DNA from 2 places in the Staphylococcus nepalensis genome. Region 1 is predicted to be linked to the other one. Evidence: a T-box and tRNA genes for the amino acid it is inferred to sense, from the RefSeq annotation. Region 1 holds a T-box; the other holds one or more tRNA genes.

Evidence for each region. A T-box is a leader RNA that pairs with one kind of tRNA and senses whether it is charged. The one in region 1 lies ahead of thrS (threonine--tRNA ligase), so its partner is inferred to be a tRNA-Thr.
Region 2: it has a tRNA-Thr gene. The T-box ahead of thrS (threonine--tRNA ligase) is inferred to sense a tRNA for this amino acid. The anticodon was not compared.

Annotation. Positions count from the first base shown of each region.
Region 1 covers NZ_CP017466.1:1,356,831-1,364,373, forward strand. Annotated here, with positions in the region: gene mutM (bifunctional DNA-formamidopyrimidine glycosylase/DNA-(apurinic or apyrimidinic site) lyase) at 1-551, shown strand, start outside; gene coaE (dephospho-CoA kinase) at 567-1,193, shown strand; gene gap (type I glyceraldehyde-3-phosphate dehydrogenase) at 1,491-2,516, shown strand; gene nrdR (transcriptional regulator NrdR) at 2,780-3,250, shown strand; gene BJG89_RS06395 (replicative helicase loading/DNA remodeling protein DnaB) at 3,251-4,642, shown strand; gene dnaI (primosomal protein DnaI) at 4,646-5,569, shown strand; T-box leader at 5,617-5,825, shown strand; gene thrS (threonine--tRNA ligase) at 5,908-7,543, shown strand, end outside.
Region 2 covers NZ_CP017466.1:2,637,311-2,644,853, reverse strand. Annotated here, with positions in the region: gene folP (dihydropteroate synthase) at 1-359, shown strand, start outside; gene folB (dihydroneopterin aldolase) at 337-702, shown strand; gene folK (2-amino-4-hydroxy-6-hydroxymethyldihydropteridine diphosphokinase) at 702-1,181, shown strand; gene lysS (lysine--tRNA ligase) at 1,538-3,025, shown strand; rRNA gene rrf (5S ribosomal RNA) at 3,525-3,639, shown strand; tRNA gene BJG89_RS12695 (tRNA-Val) at 3,656-3,731, shown strand; tRNA gene BJG89_RS12690 (tRNA-Thr) at 3,749-3,824, shown strand; tRNA gene BJG89_RS12685 (tRNA-Lys) at 3,831-3,903, shown strand; tRNA gene BJG89_RS12680 (tRNA-Gly) at 3,918-3,992, shown strand; tRNA gene BJG89_RS12675 (tRNA-Leu) at 4,000-4,088, shown strand; tRNA gene BJG89_RS12670 (tRNA-Arg) at 4,102-4,178, shown strand; tRNA gene BJG89_RS12665 (tRNA-Pro) at 4,205-4,278, shown strand; tRNA gene BJG89_RS12660 (tRNA-Ala) at 4,294-4,369, shown strand; rRNA gene BJG89_RS12655 (16S ribosomal RNA) at 4,516-6,068, shown strand; rRNA gene BJG89_RS12650 (23S ribosomal RNA) at 6,352-7,543, shown strand, end outside.

The DNA of each region.
Region 1 (7,543 bases):
ACCGTAAACATTGGCATGTGATTTTTAAATTAAATAATGATAAACTACTTGTTTATTCAGATATTCGTAGATTTGGAGAAATTAGAAATGTAGCTTCTTTTGACGCATATCCATCATTCTTAGAGATTGCGCCAGAACCTTTTGACAAAGAGGCCTTATCACACTATATGGCTTGGTTTGATAAGAGGTTATATCAAAATAAACCAATCAAACAAATGATTTTAGATCATAGGGTGATTTCTGGTTGTGGTAATATTTATGCTTGTGAAGCATTATTTAGAGCCGGTATTAACCCTGCACGCAAGTCTAAAGAATTGAACCATCAAGAAAAAGAAATGTTATTTTATTATGTTCGTGAAGTATTAGAAGCGGGTATTAAATATGGTGGTACTAGCATTTCAGACTATCGTCATGCTGACGGTAGCACAGGTACGATGCAAATGCATTTAAACGTATATAAACAAAAGACATGTAAAGTGTGCGGAAATGATATTGAAACGCAAGTGATTGCAACACGTAATAGTCATTTCTGCCCGACATGTCAAAAATGAAGGAAGAGTGAAATTATGCCTAAAGTTATTGGATTAACTGGTGGTATCGCATCAGGTAAATCGACTGTTTCAGAATTACTATCTGTGCATGGCTTTAAAATAGTGGATGCTGATATTGCATCACGTAAAGCAGTAGAGAAGGGTTCGAAAGGCCTTGATCAAGTTAGAGCAACATTTGGAGATGAAGCAATTGGTGAAGATGGTAACATGAATCGTTCCTATGTTGGCGATCTTGTCTTTAATCATCCAGAAAAACGGTTAGAATTGAATGAAATCGTACATCCAATTGTGAGAGAAATCATGGAAAAAGAAAAAGAAGCTTATTTAGAAGATGGATATAATGTTATTATGGATATCCCTTTATTATATGAAAATGATTTACAAGATACAGTGGATGAGGTGTGGCTCGTTTACACTTCAGAAAGTATACAGATAGATAGATTAATGCAACGTAACGATATTTCTATGGAAGATGCTAAAGCGCGAGTATATAGCCAAATTTCTATAGATAAAAAACGTAGAATGGCGGATCATGTGATAGATAATAGAGATTCTAAAATAGAGTTGAAACAAAATTTAGAACAATTATTAGTAGATGAAGGTTATATTGAGAATGCAACAGACCATTCTCAAGAAGTTTAAATGATGAACAATGGTTGCGTTCATTGAATCGTTAAATAATGAATTGCAATAATTTATAAATGCGAGTGTAGAGACTAAGTCAAACTAAAACTTTGATTTTGTCCTACTCTCGTTTTTTTTTAGGTTATGAAAATATTAATCAAGCTATTTGGTTGTATGATAAGAATGAATATCGCAAACTTACAATTTTATAAACTTTAAATTTTTTAAAAATTATTCAAGAAAACGCTTTCTCATTCATCTATTTATGTTATACTAATTCCATAAAGTATAACACTAAGACAAGGGGTGCTTTGAATGACGACAAATATTGCAATTAATGGCATGGGTAGAATAGGTAGAATGGTATTAAGGATTGCATTAAAACGTGAGGATATGAATATAGTAGCGATTAATGCTAGCTATCCACCCGAGACAATTGCACACTTAATCAATTATGATACGACACACGGTAACTACGATTTAAAAGTAGAACCGGTGGAGAACGGTATAATGGTCGATAATCATAAAATTAAGCTTGTAGCTGATAGAAACCCAGAAAATTTACCTTGGAAAGCACTAGATATCGACGTTGTAATTGAAGCTACAGGTAAATTCAACCATGGGGATAAAGCTATCGCACATATTAAAGCTGGCGCTAAAAAAGTATTGTTAACAGGGCCTTCTAAAGGCGGTGCTGTGCAAATGATAGTTAAAGGTGTTAATGATGACCAATTAGATATCGAAAAATACGATATCTTTAGCAACGCCTCATGCACAACAAATTGTATCGGACCTGTAGCTAAGGTATTAAATGACCAATTTGGTATTCAAAATGGTTTAATGACAACTGTTCATGCTATTACTAATGACCAAAACAACATTGATAATCCACATAAAGATTTAAGACGTGCACGTTCATGCAATGAAAGCATCATTCCAACTTCCACAGGAGCTGCAAAAGCACTTAAAGAAGTATTACCTGAATTAGAAGGTAAACTACATGGCATGGCGTTAAGAGTGCCAACTAAAAATGTATCTTTAGTAGATTTAGTAGTGGATTTAGATACTTCAGTAACAGCCGAAGAAGTTAACGAAGCATTTAAAAACCACCCGTTAGACCATGTGATTGCAACTGAAGATGCACCGCTTGTATCAATGGACTTTAATACAAACCCACATTCAGCAATTATTGATACGCAAAGTACGATGGTAATGGGCGATAACAAAGTAAAAGTGATTGCTTGGTATGACAATGAATGGGGATACTCAAACAGAGTGGTTGATGTGGCCGAAGAAATTGGTCAGTTATTAAAAAATAATATTTCAACCGTAGCACATTAATACCTTATTTAATAAACACAAAATATAACATTATCTAAATTAATTGATTATGAATGAATATTTATTTATTATTGAAGATAATACAAAACTCCTTTTAAAGTAAGAACAGATATCTTACATTAAAAGGAGTTTTTATTTTCAAATATTTATTATAAACGAAATGCTTTTTAAAACTAATTGCTGAATTGTGTAATAGCAATCTTTTGTGCCTTAAAGATTTGTAGTATAATGTAAGGTAATCAAATTGAGAGGGTGGTAATTCGATGAAATGCCCGAAATGTAGTTCAACGCACTCTCGCGTTGTAGATTCACGACATGCTGATGAAGTAAATGCGATTCGACGTAGAAGAGAATGTGAACAATGTAGCACAAGGTTCACTACGTTCGAACATATTGAAAAACGACCGCTAATCGTTGTGAAAAAAGACGGTACACGAGAACAATTTTTACGTGAAAAAATATTAAATGGTTTAGTGCGTTCATGTGAGAAGAGACCAGTACGCTATCAACAGTTAGAAGATATTACAAATAATGTAGAATGGAAATTGCGAGATGAAGGACATGCAGAAATTTCTTCTAGAGAAATAGGAGAACATGTGATGAATTTATTAATGCATGTCGATCAAGTATCTTACGTACGCTTTGCGTCAGTTTATAAAGAATTTAAAGATGTTGATCAATTATTGCAATCAATGCAAGGGATTTTAGCAGAGAATAAACGGAGTGATTCTTAAATGGGATTACAGCCCTATGATTATGGTTTGAGGCCACATGACGATTTCCATGTCATACGCCGGTTTTATCTAAATCATAAACATTTAGAAATACTAAATAGATTATTTACGCCCATGATAGGATCAAAGGCGATTGGTTTATACCATTATTTAAACCAGTTTGTTGAATTTAAACAAGATATGGTATTGACACATTATATTATCATGAGTGAATTGAAGATAAATTTACTTGAATTTAGAAAAGAAATGGATTTGTTAGAGGGCATAGGATTAGTAAAATCTTATGTTAACCATAATCAGCAACATTCTTCTTTTGTATATCAATTAATTCAACCGCCATCATCTCAGCAATTTTTCAATGACCCTATGCTGTCAGTATATTTATATAGCGAGGTCAGTAAACAACGCTATTTTCAATTAAAGGCACATTTTGAGGATTACGTGTCTATCGATTTAGACCAGTACCAAGATGTCACACGTACTTTTACTGATGTTTTTAAAGTGCCTAATAAATCAATGACTGTAGATACACAACAGATTGAAAGTGAAGAGGCGTATGGTGGTATGGATTTATCACATGTGCACTTTGATTTTGAAACACTATATGATTTATTACAAAACCATTTTATCAGTACAAAGATTATTAATCATGAAGCGAAAATGCTGATAACGCAAATTGCAACTTTATATGGTTTAACACCAGAAGCCATGAAACGTATTATTTTGAAATCAATTACGAGTGCGCAAACACTCTCTTTTGAAGAATTGCGTAAACATGCAAGAACGTACTATCTTATTGAGCATGAACAACAGTTGCCGAAACTGAATGCTCAAGAAACAAACTATCATAATAATGAAAATAGTGGGGAAAATATACAACCATCTGATGCATCTAACAATTGGTTAAAGCAATTAGATGAAACGAGTCCAATTGATATGCTTGCATCTTGGTCTGAATCTGAACCGACAACACAGCAAAAATACATGATTGAAGAATTGATTGAGAGAGAACAGTTGCCATTTGGTGTGATTAATATACTTTTACAATTCGTGATGTTAAAAGAAGATATGAAACTTCCTAAATCATATATTTTTGAAATTGCATCAAATTGGAAGAAAAAGGGAATTAAGACGGCAGAACAGGCTTATCATTACGCGAAGAAGGTAAATCAACCCAAAGACACTCACTCCAATCAAGTTACAAAGGGTAAATATAAACCTAAACAACTTGTTTCTAGAGAAATGACACCGAAATGGTTAGAAGAACGTGATAACAAAGCTTCTAATTCACAAACTTCAGATAATAATGTAAATGCTGATGAAGATGAAACATTAAAAAGAGATCGTGAAGCGTTATTAAAACGATTAAATAGCAAGAGAGAGGAGGAATAATATATGAAGTCTTTCAATCATATTATGGGTGATTCTAAAGATTTAAGTAAACGAATTGAAAAGATTAAAAAAGATGTCATAAACGATCCTGACGTAAAAACATTTTTAGAATTACACCAATCTGAAGTAACAAACGCAATGATCGACCAAGATTTAAATATTTTGCAAGAATATAAAGACCAAGAAAAACATTATGACGGCCACGATTTTAAAGACTGTCCTAACTTTGTTAAAGGTCATATTCCAGAATTATACGTAGAAAATCAACATATCAAGATTCGTTACCTTCCTTGTCCTTGTAAAATAAAATATGACGAAGAGAAATTTAATGCGCATTTAATCTCTTCACATCATATGCAACGTGATACATTGAATGCAAAATTGAGCGATATATATATGGATAGAAGGGATCGTATTGATGTTGCTATGGCAGCAACTGATATTTGTGAAAAAATAGTTAGCAAAACACCACAAGTTAAAGGATTATATATACATGGACCTTTTGGCACTGGGAAGTCATTTATATTAGGTGCAATCGCAAATCAATTAAAAGCTGAAAAAGTCTCGTCGACCATTGTATATTTACCTGAGTTTATTCGCGCTTTAAAAGGTGGATTTAAAGATGGTAGTTTTGAAACCAAATTGGCGAAAGTCCGCGAGTCCCATATCCTTATGTTAGATGATATAGGTGCTGAAGAAATCACCCCATGGGCAAGAGATGAAGTGATTGGACCATTGTTACATTATAGAATGGTCCAAGAATTACCAACATTCTTCAGTTCTAATTTAAGTTTTGAAGAATTAGAATATCACTTATCTGTCACACGTGACGGCACAGAAAAAACAAAAGCAGCTCGAATTATGGAACGGATTAAGTCATTGGCAAAACCCTATTTTTTAGAAGGAAAAAATTATCGAGACGATTGAATTCTTAAAAAAATGTTGTATAATATAGTTAAATCTAAATCAAGCGAAATAAAATGAAGACAAGATGAATAATATCATACTTCACAGAGAGCCAATGTTTGATGAGAAATTGGTAAGTATCATTATTGATTACTACTTCATTATAGATGTTTTAATAAACATCCGGCTCAAGACCGTTACCTTATGCAGAGTTTAGTTGCAATTGATATGATTGTAACTTTAATTAGGGTGGTACCGCGAAGACCTCGTCCCTTTTAGGGATGGGGTCTTTTTATTTTTGTGTAAGTTATAGCTATTCGTGAAGATTTAAGGCAAGTATAGATATAGGAGGAATTTAAATGGATCAAATAAATATTATATTTCCAGATGGTAATTCGAAAGCATTTGATAAGGGTACAACTACTGAAACAATTGCGCATTCTATTAGCCCAGGTTTAAGAAAAAAGGCAGTCGCTGGTAAATTGAACGGACAATTAATTGATTTAACAAGTCCAATTGAAAACGATGGCGAAATTGAAATCGTAACGCCTGGCAGTGAGGAAGCATTAGAAGTGTTGCGTCATTCTACTGCGCATCTTATGGCCCAAGCTTTAAAACGTTTATATGGAGATGTGAAGTTTGGTGTTGGCCCAGTAATTGAAGGCGGATTTTATTATGATTTTGATATGGCAGAAAGCGTTTCCTCTGATGATTTTGAAGAGATAGAAAAAACAATGAAACAAATTGTTAATGAAAACTATCCAATTGAACGTAAAGTAGTTTCAAGAGATGAAGCGAAGACATTTTTTGCTGACGATCCGTATAAGTTAGAGTTAATCGATGCAATCCCATCAGATGAAAATGTTACTTTGTATTCACAAGGCGAATTTACTGATCTTTGTCGCGGTGTCCATGTACCTTCAACGTCAAAAATTAAAGAGTTTAAATTATTATCAACTGCAGGTGCTTATTGGCGTGGCGATAGTGATAATAAAATGCTACAACGTATATACGGTACTGCATTCTTTGATAAAAAAGATTTAAAAGCACATTTAAAAATGCTTGAAGAACGTAAAGAACGTGACCACCGTAAAATTGGTAAAGAATTAGAATTATTCTCGAACAACCAATTAGTAGGTGCAGGTCTACCATTGTGGTTGCCAAACGGAGCAACAATTCGTCGTGAAATTGAACGATATATCGTGGATAAAGAAGTAAGCATGGGTTATGATCATGTTTACACTCCAGTAATGGCAAATGTGGATTTATATAAAACATCAGGCCACTGGGACCACTATCAGGAAGATATGTTCCCAACTATGAAATTAGATGAGAATGAAGAAATGGTCTTAAGACCAATGAACTGTCCGCACCATATGATGATTTATGCAAATAAACCTCATTCTTACCGTGAACTACCAATTAGAATTGCAGAATTAGGCACAATGCATCGCTATGAAGCAAGTGGCGCAGTATCTGGTTTGCAACGTGTGAGAGGTATGACATTGAATGATGCACATATTTTTGTAAGACCAGACCAAATTAAAGAAGAATTCAAACGCGTTGTTAATTTAATCATTGATGTTTATCAGGATTTTGGTTTCGAAAATTATAGCTTCCGTTTAAGTTATAGAGATCCAGAAGATAAAGAAAAATATTTTGATGATGATGAAATGTGGAACAAAGCTGAAAGTATGTTGAAAGAAGCGGTTGATGAACTTGGTTTAGATTATGAAGAAGCCATTGGGGAAGCTGCATTCTATGGTCCGAAATTAGACGTTCAAGTTCAAACTGCTATGGGTAAAGAAGAAACATTATCTACAGCACAATTAGACTTTTTACTTCCTGAAAAATTTGAATTGTCTTATATAGGTAAAGATGGCGAACAACATAGACCTGTTGTCATTCACCGTGGCGTTGTTTCAACAATGGAACGTTTTGTTGCATTCTTAACTGAAGAAACGAAAGGTGCATTTCCAACTTGGTTGGCACCAA
Region 2 (7,543 bases), 1.3 Mb from region 1:
AACAAGCTAACAAAGCGGAAATGGCTGGCATTCCTCAAGAGAAAGTTTGGGTTGACCCGGGTATTGGTTTTGCTAAAACCAGAGAAGAAGAACAAGAAGTAATGGCTCGATTAGATGAATTAGTAGCTACAGACTATCCTGTATTATTAGCGACGAGTAGAAAAAGATTTATTAAAGAAATGGTTGATAAAGATACCAAAGCGACTGAAAGAGATGAAGCGACAGCAGCCACGACTGCATATGGTATAATGAAAGGCGTTAAAGGTGTAAGAGTGCATAACGTTGTACTCAATGCTCGTTTAGGACAAAGTATGGATTATTTAAAGGAGAATGAGTATGCACGATACAATCTTTCTTAATGGTATGAAGTTTTATTGTTACCATGGCGCTTTACCAGCAGAAAATGAAATTGGCCAAATATTTATTGTAGATGTAACAATGAAAGTGGATTTGAGTATTGCTGGTAAAACTGATCAAGTCACTGATACAGTTCACTATGGTGAGATATACGATGAAATTAAAGCAATCATGGAAAGTAAACCAGTAAATTTATTAGAGCATCTAGCTGAACGTATTGCAAAACGTATAAATTCACACTATAATCGTGTAATGGAAACGAAAGTTAGGATCACTAAGGAAAATCCTCCTATACCAGGTCATTATGATGGTGTAGGTATAGAAATAGTGAGGGAGAATTTCTAATGGAATATGCATATTTAGGGTTAGGAAGTAACGTTGGAGAAAGAGAAGTACAACTTAAGAAGGCCATTCGTATTTTGAATGAAAAAGATGGCATCCATGTAACGCAAATATCGCCAATATATGAAACTGAACCTGTTGGGTATGTCGACCAACCTCAATTTTTAAATCAATGCATTGAAATTCAAACGTCACTAAAACCACACGCCTTATTGAACGCATGTCTTGATACAGAGCAACAACTGCATAGAGTGAGAGATATACGATGGGGCCCTAGAACTTTAGATGTCGATGTTTTATTATATGGTGATCAAGTCATTGAAGAAGATGATTTGATTGTGCCGCATCCACGCATGTTGGATCGCTCATTTGTGCTTATCCCATTAAATGACATCGCATCAGATTGTATTGTGCCACTCACTAATAAAAAGGTTGGTAATTTAGTGACAACTGATAACTCAGTTAAGAAGTATCAAAATTGAGAGGTAGATAGAGCGTAATTGCTCAGAAGTATGAGTTGAGCTTTGAATCATTTATTATGTGTTTGTACAAATTAAACAACTTGTTGACGTGTTTTCTATAAAAGATGAATTTTTAATCCCTTTATTACGTTTGCAACGTCTAGTAGAATTGAAAAGAGAAAAAAGTTGTCATAATGAGAATGTGTAAATATGTATCCAGCGTATTTAAATTTTTTCATAGTAAGACAAAGTTAGAAATGTTTTAAATCAAAAAGAAACTAAATAAGAAATGATATAGATGATTCACAATTTCTAACAATAAGTAAAAAATAAAGAAACTAAAAATGTGGAACAAGAAGCATAAAGGAGAGAAAGTTATGTCAGAAGAAATGAACGACCAAATGCAAGTACGTCGTCAAAAAATGCAAGAACTATATGATTTAGGTATCGATCCGTTTGGTCAAAAATTCGAAAGAACTTCAATGGCTACACCATTACATGAAGATTGGGACCAATTTACAAAAGAAGAATTGCAAGAAAAAGAAGAAGAGAGCCATGTTAGCATCGCTGGACGTGTCATGACAAAACGTGGTAAAGGTAAAGCTGGTTTTGCACATGTACAAGACCTATCTGGTCAGATTCAGATTTACGTAAGAAAAGATCAAGTAGGCGATGAGCAATTTGATATTTGGAATTCAACAGATTTAGGAGATATAGTCGGTATCGACGGAGTAATGTTTAAAACTAAAACAGGTGAGTTGTCAGTTAAAGCTAAATCATTTGTCCTTTTAACTAAAGCATTACGTCCATTACCAGACAAATTCCATGGTTTACAAGATATAGAACAACGTTATCGTCAACGCTATCTCGATTTAATTACAAACCAAGATAGCACAAAAACGTTTATTAACCGAAGCAAAATTTTACAAGAGATGCGTAACTATTTAAACCAACAAGGTTTCTTAGAAGTAGAAACACCGATGATGCATCAAATAGCTGGTGGTGCTGCTGCTAGACCATTTGTAACACATCATAACGCATTAGACGCTACGCTTTATATGCGAATTGCAATTGAACTACACTTAAAACGCCTTATCGTAGGCGGATTGGAAAAAGTATATGAAATTGGTCGTGTGTTTAGAAATGAAGGCGTATCTACACGTCATAACCCTGAATTTACGATGATTGAACTATATGAAGCATATGCAAATTATCATGATATTATGGATTTAACGGAAGATATGATCAGACACATTTCTAATAAAGTATTAGGTACTGCCAAAATTAATTATGGTGAAGATGTAATTGATTTAGAATCAAACTGGAAACGAATCCATATGGCAGATGCAGTTAAGGAGACTACCGGTGTAGACTTCTATAACGTACAAAGTGATGAAGAAGCAAAAACACTCGCAAAAGAACATGGGGTCGAAATCACCGGTAATATGAAATACGGACACATTTTAAATGAATTCTTTGAACAAAAAGTAGAAGAAACATTAATTCAGCCAACATTTGTATATGGACATCCTATCGAGATTTCACCATTAGCTAAGAAAAATCCAGAAGATCCTAGATTTACAGATCGTTTCGAACTGTTTATTGTAGGCAGAGAGCACGGCAATGCATTTACAGAATTGAATGACCCTATCGATCAAAGACAAAGATTTGAAGCTCAACTAGTCGAAAAAGAAGAAGGCAATGACGAAGCACATGAAATGGACGAAGATTTTATTGAAGCATTAGAATACGGTATGCCTCCAACAGGCGGTCTAGGTATCGGTATTGATAGATTGGTTATGTTGCTTACAGATTCAGCTTCGATTCGTGACGTGCTATTATTCCCATACATGAGACAAAAATAAGCCGTTTATATAAAAAACGTATCACAATTAAATAGAAACAAGAAACTAGGTCAGTATATATTGTATAATAGGGGTATAACTGATCTAGTTTTTATATTATTAATAGGGAATAAATGTAATTACTGTTATTAATTATTAGATATGTTAATATTACTTTAATTAATTTTTGTAATAAGAAACATTTGGGACATAAATGCCTATTAAAATATAAAAATATACTAAAAAAGGTTTGGCATTTAACATATTCATATGATAAGATTATTCAAGTCGAGTTGAGGAAACGAGACATTGAAATCTTAAATATAAAGTTTAAAAATAAAAAACACAAAAGTTATTGACTAATAACGAAAAATGAAGTAATATATAAAAGTCGTCAAATTCAAGAGAAAGCAACAGAGTCTTATGTAAATGATTTTTAAAGAAATTTTAAAAATAGTGTAAAATTGACCGTTGCAATTATTTGATAAAACGTGTATCATATATTGAGTAAGTTATTTTGTCTGGTGGCAATAGCAAAGAGGTCACACCTGTTCCCATGCCGAACACAGAAGTTAAGCTCTTTAGCGCCGATGGTAGTCGGACTTACGTTCCGCAAGAGTAGGACGTTGCCAGGCTTTATAATAATCATGTGGAGGATTAGCTCAGCTGGGAGAGCATCTGCCTTACAAGCAGGGGGTCGGCGGTTCGAACCCGTCATCCTCCACCATCTTTTAAAAATGAATAGCCGGCCTAGCTCAATTGGTAGAGCAACTGACTTGTAATCAGTAGGTTGGGGGTTCAAGTCCTCTGGCCGGCACCATTTCATGAGCCATTAGCTCAGTTGGTAGAGCATCTGACTTTTAATCAGAGGGTCAGAGGTTCGAATCCTCTATGGCTCATCCAGTTTCAATTTGCAGAAGTAGTTCAGCGGTAGAATACGACCTTGCCAAGGTCGGGGTCGCGGGTTCGAATCCCGTCTTCTGCTCCATTATATTGCCGGGGTGGCGGAACTGGCAGACGCACAGGACTTAAAATCCTGCGATGAGAGATCATCGTACCGGTTCGATTCCGGTCCTCGGCACCATCATTTTAATAGAGCGCCCATAGCTCAATTGGATAGAGTACTTGACTACGAATCAAGCGGTTATAGGTTCGACTCCTATTGGGCGCACCATTTTAAAATGCATATTATAATAAATACGGGAAGTAGCTCAGCTTGGTAGAGCACTTGGTTTGGGACCAAGGGGTCGCAGGTTCGAATCCTGTCTTCCCGACTCTTATAAAACTATGGGGGCTTAGCTCAGATGGGAGAGCGCCTGCTTTGCACGCAGGAGGTCAGCGGTTCGATCCCGCTAGTCTCCACCATATTTAAAAACAAACAATGAACATTGAAAACTGAATTGCAATATGTCAACGTTAATTCCGAATTCAACATTAAATGTTGATTCAAAAACAACGTGTTATTGATAACACAAATTAGTATTTTATGAGCTAATCAAACATCATAATTTTTTATGGAGAGTTTGATCCTGGCTCAGGATGAACGCTGGCGGCGTGCCTAATACATGCAAGTCGAGCGAACAGATAAGGAGCTTGCTCCTTTGACGTTAGCGGCGGACGGGTGAGTAACACGTGGGTAACCTACCTATAAGACTGGAATAACTCCGGGAAACCGGGGCTAATGCTGGATAATATTTAGAACCGCATGGTTCTAAAGTGAAAGATGGTTTTGCTATCACTTATAGATGGACCCGCGCCGTATTAGCTAGTTGGTGGGGTAATGGCTTACCAAGGCAACGATACGTAGCCGACCTGAGAGGGTGATCGGCCACACTGGAACTGAGACACGGTCCAGACTCCTACGGGAGGCAGCAGTAGGGAATCTTCCGCAATGGGCGAAAGCCTGACGGAGCAACGCCGCGTGAGTGATGAAGGTCTTCGGATCGTAAAACTCTGTTATTAGGGAAGAACAAATGTGTAAGTAACTGTGCACGTCTTGACGGTACCTAATCAGAAAGCCACGGCTAACTACGTGCCAGCAGCCGCGGTAATACGTAGGTGGCAAGCGTTATCCGGAATTATTGGGCGTAAAGCGCGCGTAGGCGGTTTCTTAAGTCTGATGTGAAAGCCCACGGCTCAACCGTGGAGGGTCATTGGAAACTGGGAAACTTGAGTGCAGAAGAGGAAAGTGGAATTCCATGTGTAGCGGTGAAATGCGCAGAGATATGGAGGAACACCAGTGGCGAAGGCGACTTTCTGGTCTGTAACTGACGCTGATGTGCGAAAGCGTGGGGATCAAACAGGATTAGATACCCTGGTAGTCCACGCCGTAAACGATGAGTGCTAAGTGTTAGGGGGTTTCCGCCCCTTAGTGCTGCAGCTAACGCATTAAGCACTCCGCCTGGGGAGTACGACCGCAAGGTTGAAACTCAAAGGAATTGACGGGGACCCGCACAAGCGGTGGAGCATGTGGTTTAATTCGAAGCAACGCGAAGAACCTTACCAAATCTTGACATCCTTTGACAACTCTAGAGATAGAGTCTTCCCCTTCGGGGGACAAAGTGACAGGTGGTGCATGGTTGTCGTCAGCTCGTGTCGTGAGATGTTGGGTTAAGTCCCGCAACGAGCGCAACCCTTAAGCTTAGTTGCCAGCATTAAGTTGGGCACTCTAAGTTGACTGCCGGTGACAAACCGGAGGAAGGTGGGGATGACGTCAAATCATCATGCCCCTTATGATTTGGGCTACACACGTGCTACAATGGACAATACAAAGGGCAGCTAAACCGCGAGGTCATGCAAATCCCATAAAGTTGTTCTCAGTTCGGATTGTAGTCTGCAACTCGACTACATGAAGCTGGAATCGCTAGTAATCGTAGATCAGCATGCTACGGTGAATACGTTCCCGGGTCTTGTACACACCGCCCGTCACACCACGAGAGTCTGTAACACCCGAAGCCGGTGGAGTAACCATTTATGGAGCTAGCCGTCGAAGGTGGGACAAATGATTGGGGTGAAGTCGTAACAAGGTAGCCGTATCGGAAGGTGCGGCTGGATCACCTCCTTTCTAAGGATATATTCGGAACATCTTCTTTAGAAGATGAACAAGGAATAACATTGACATATTGTATTCAGTTTTGAATGCTCATTGGAGTATTCTTTTATTATTTGTACATTGAAAACTAGATAAGTAAGTAAAATTTATGATTTTACCAAGCAAAACCGAGTGAATAAGAGTTTTAAATAAGCTTGAATTCAAAAAGAAATAATCGCTAGTGTTCGAAAGAACACTCACAGATTAATAACATTTTGGGTTTTCAACCGACGGTTGTCGAGTTGGAAAGCAAATAGATTAAGTTATTAAGGGCGCACGGTGAATGCCTTGGCACTAGAAGCCGATGAAGGACGTTACTAACGACGATATGCTTTGGGGAGCTGTAAGTAAGCTGTGATCCAAAGATTTCCGAATGGGGGAACCCAATACGAGTTATGTCGTATTATCGATGCGTAAATACATAGCGTATCGAAGGTAGACGCGGAGAACTGAAACATCTTAGTACCCGCAGGAAGAGAAAGAAAATTCGATTCCCTGAGTAGCGGCGAGCGAAACGGGAATAGCCCAAACCAACGAGCTTGCTTGTTGGGGTTGTAGGACACTCTATACGGAGTTACAAAGGAATAGATTAGACGAATCATCTGGAAAGATGAATCAAAGAAGGTAATAATCCTGTAGTCGAAAATCTGTTCTCTCTTGAGTGGATCCTGAGTACGACGGAACACGAGAAATTCCGTCGGAATCCGGGAGGACCATCTCCCAAGGCTAAATACTCTCTAGTGACCGATAGTGAACCAGTACCGTGAGGGAAAGGTGAAAAGTACCCCGGAAGGGGAGTGAAATAGAACTTGAAACCGTGTGCTTACAAGTAGTCAGAGCCCGTTAATGGGTGATGGCGTGCCTTTTGTAGAATGAACCGGCGAGTTACGATTTGATGCAAGGTTAAGCAGTGAATGTGGAGCCGTAGCGAAAGCGAGTCTGAATAGGGCGTTGAGTATTTGGTCGTAGACCCGAAACCAGGTGATCTACCCTTGACCAGGTTGAAGTTCAGGTAACACTGAATGGAGGACCGAACCGACTTACGTTGAAAAGTGAGCGGATGAGTTGAGGGTAGCGGAGAAATTCCAATCGAACCTGGAGATAGCTGGTTCTCTCCGAAATAGCTTTAGGGCTAGCCTCAAGTGATGATTATTGGAGGTAGAGCACTGTTTGGACGAGGGGCCCTTCTCGGGTTACCGAATTCAGACAAACTCCGAATGCCAATCAATTTAACTTGGGAGTCAGAACGCGGGTGATAAGGTCCGTGCTCGAAAGGGAAACAGCCCAGACCACCAGCTAAGGTCCCAAAATATATGTTAAGTGGAAAAGGATGTGGCGTTGCCCAGACAACTAGTATGTTGGCTTAGAAGCAGCCATCATTTAAAGAGTGCGTAATAGCTCACTAGTCGAGTGACACTGCGCCGAAAATGTACCGGGGCTAAACATAT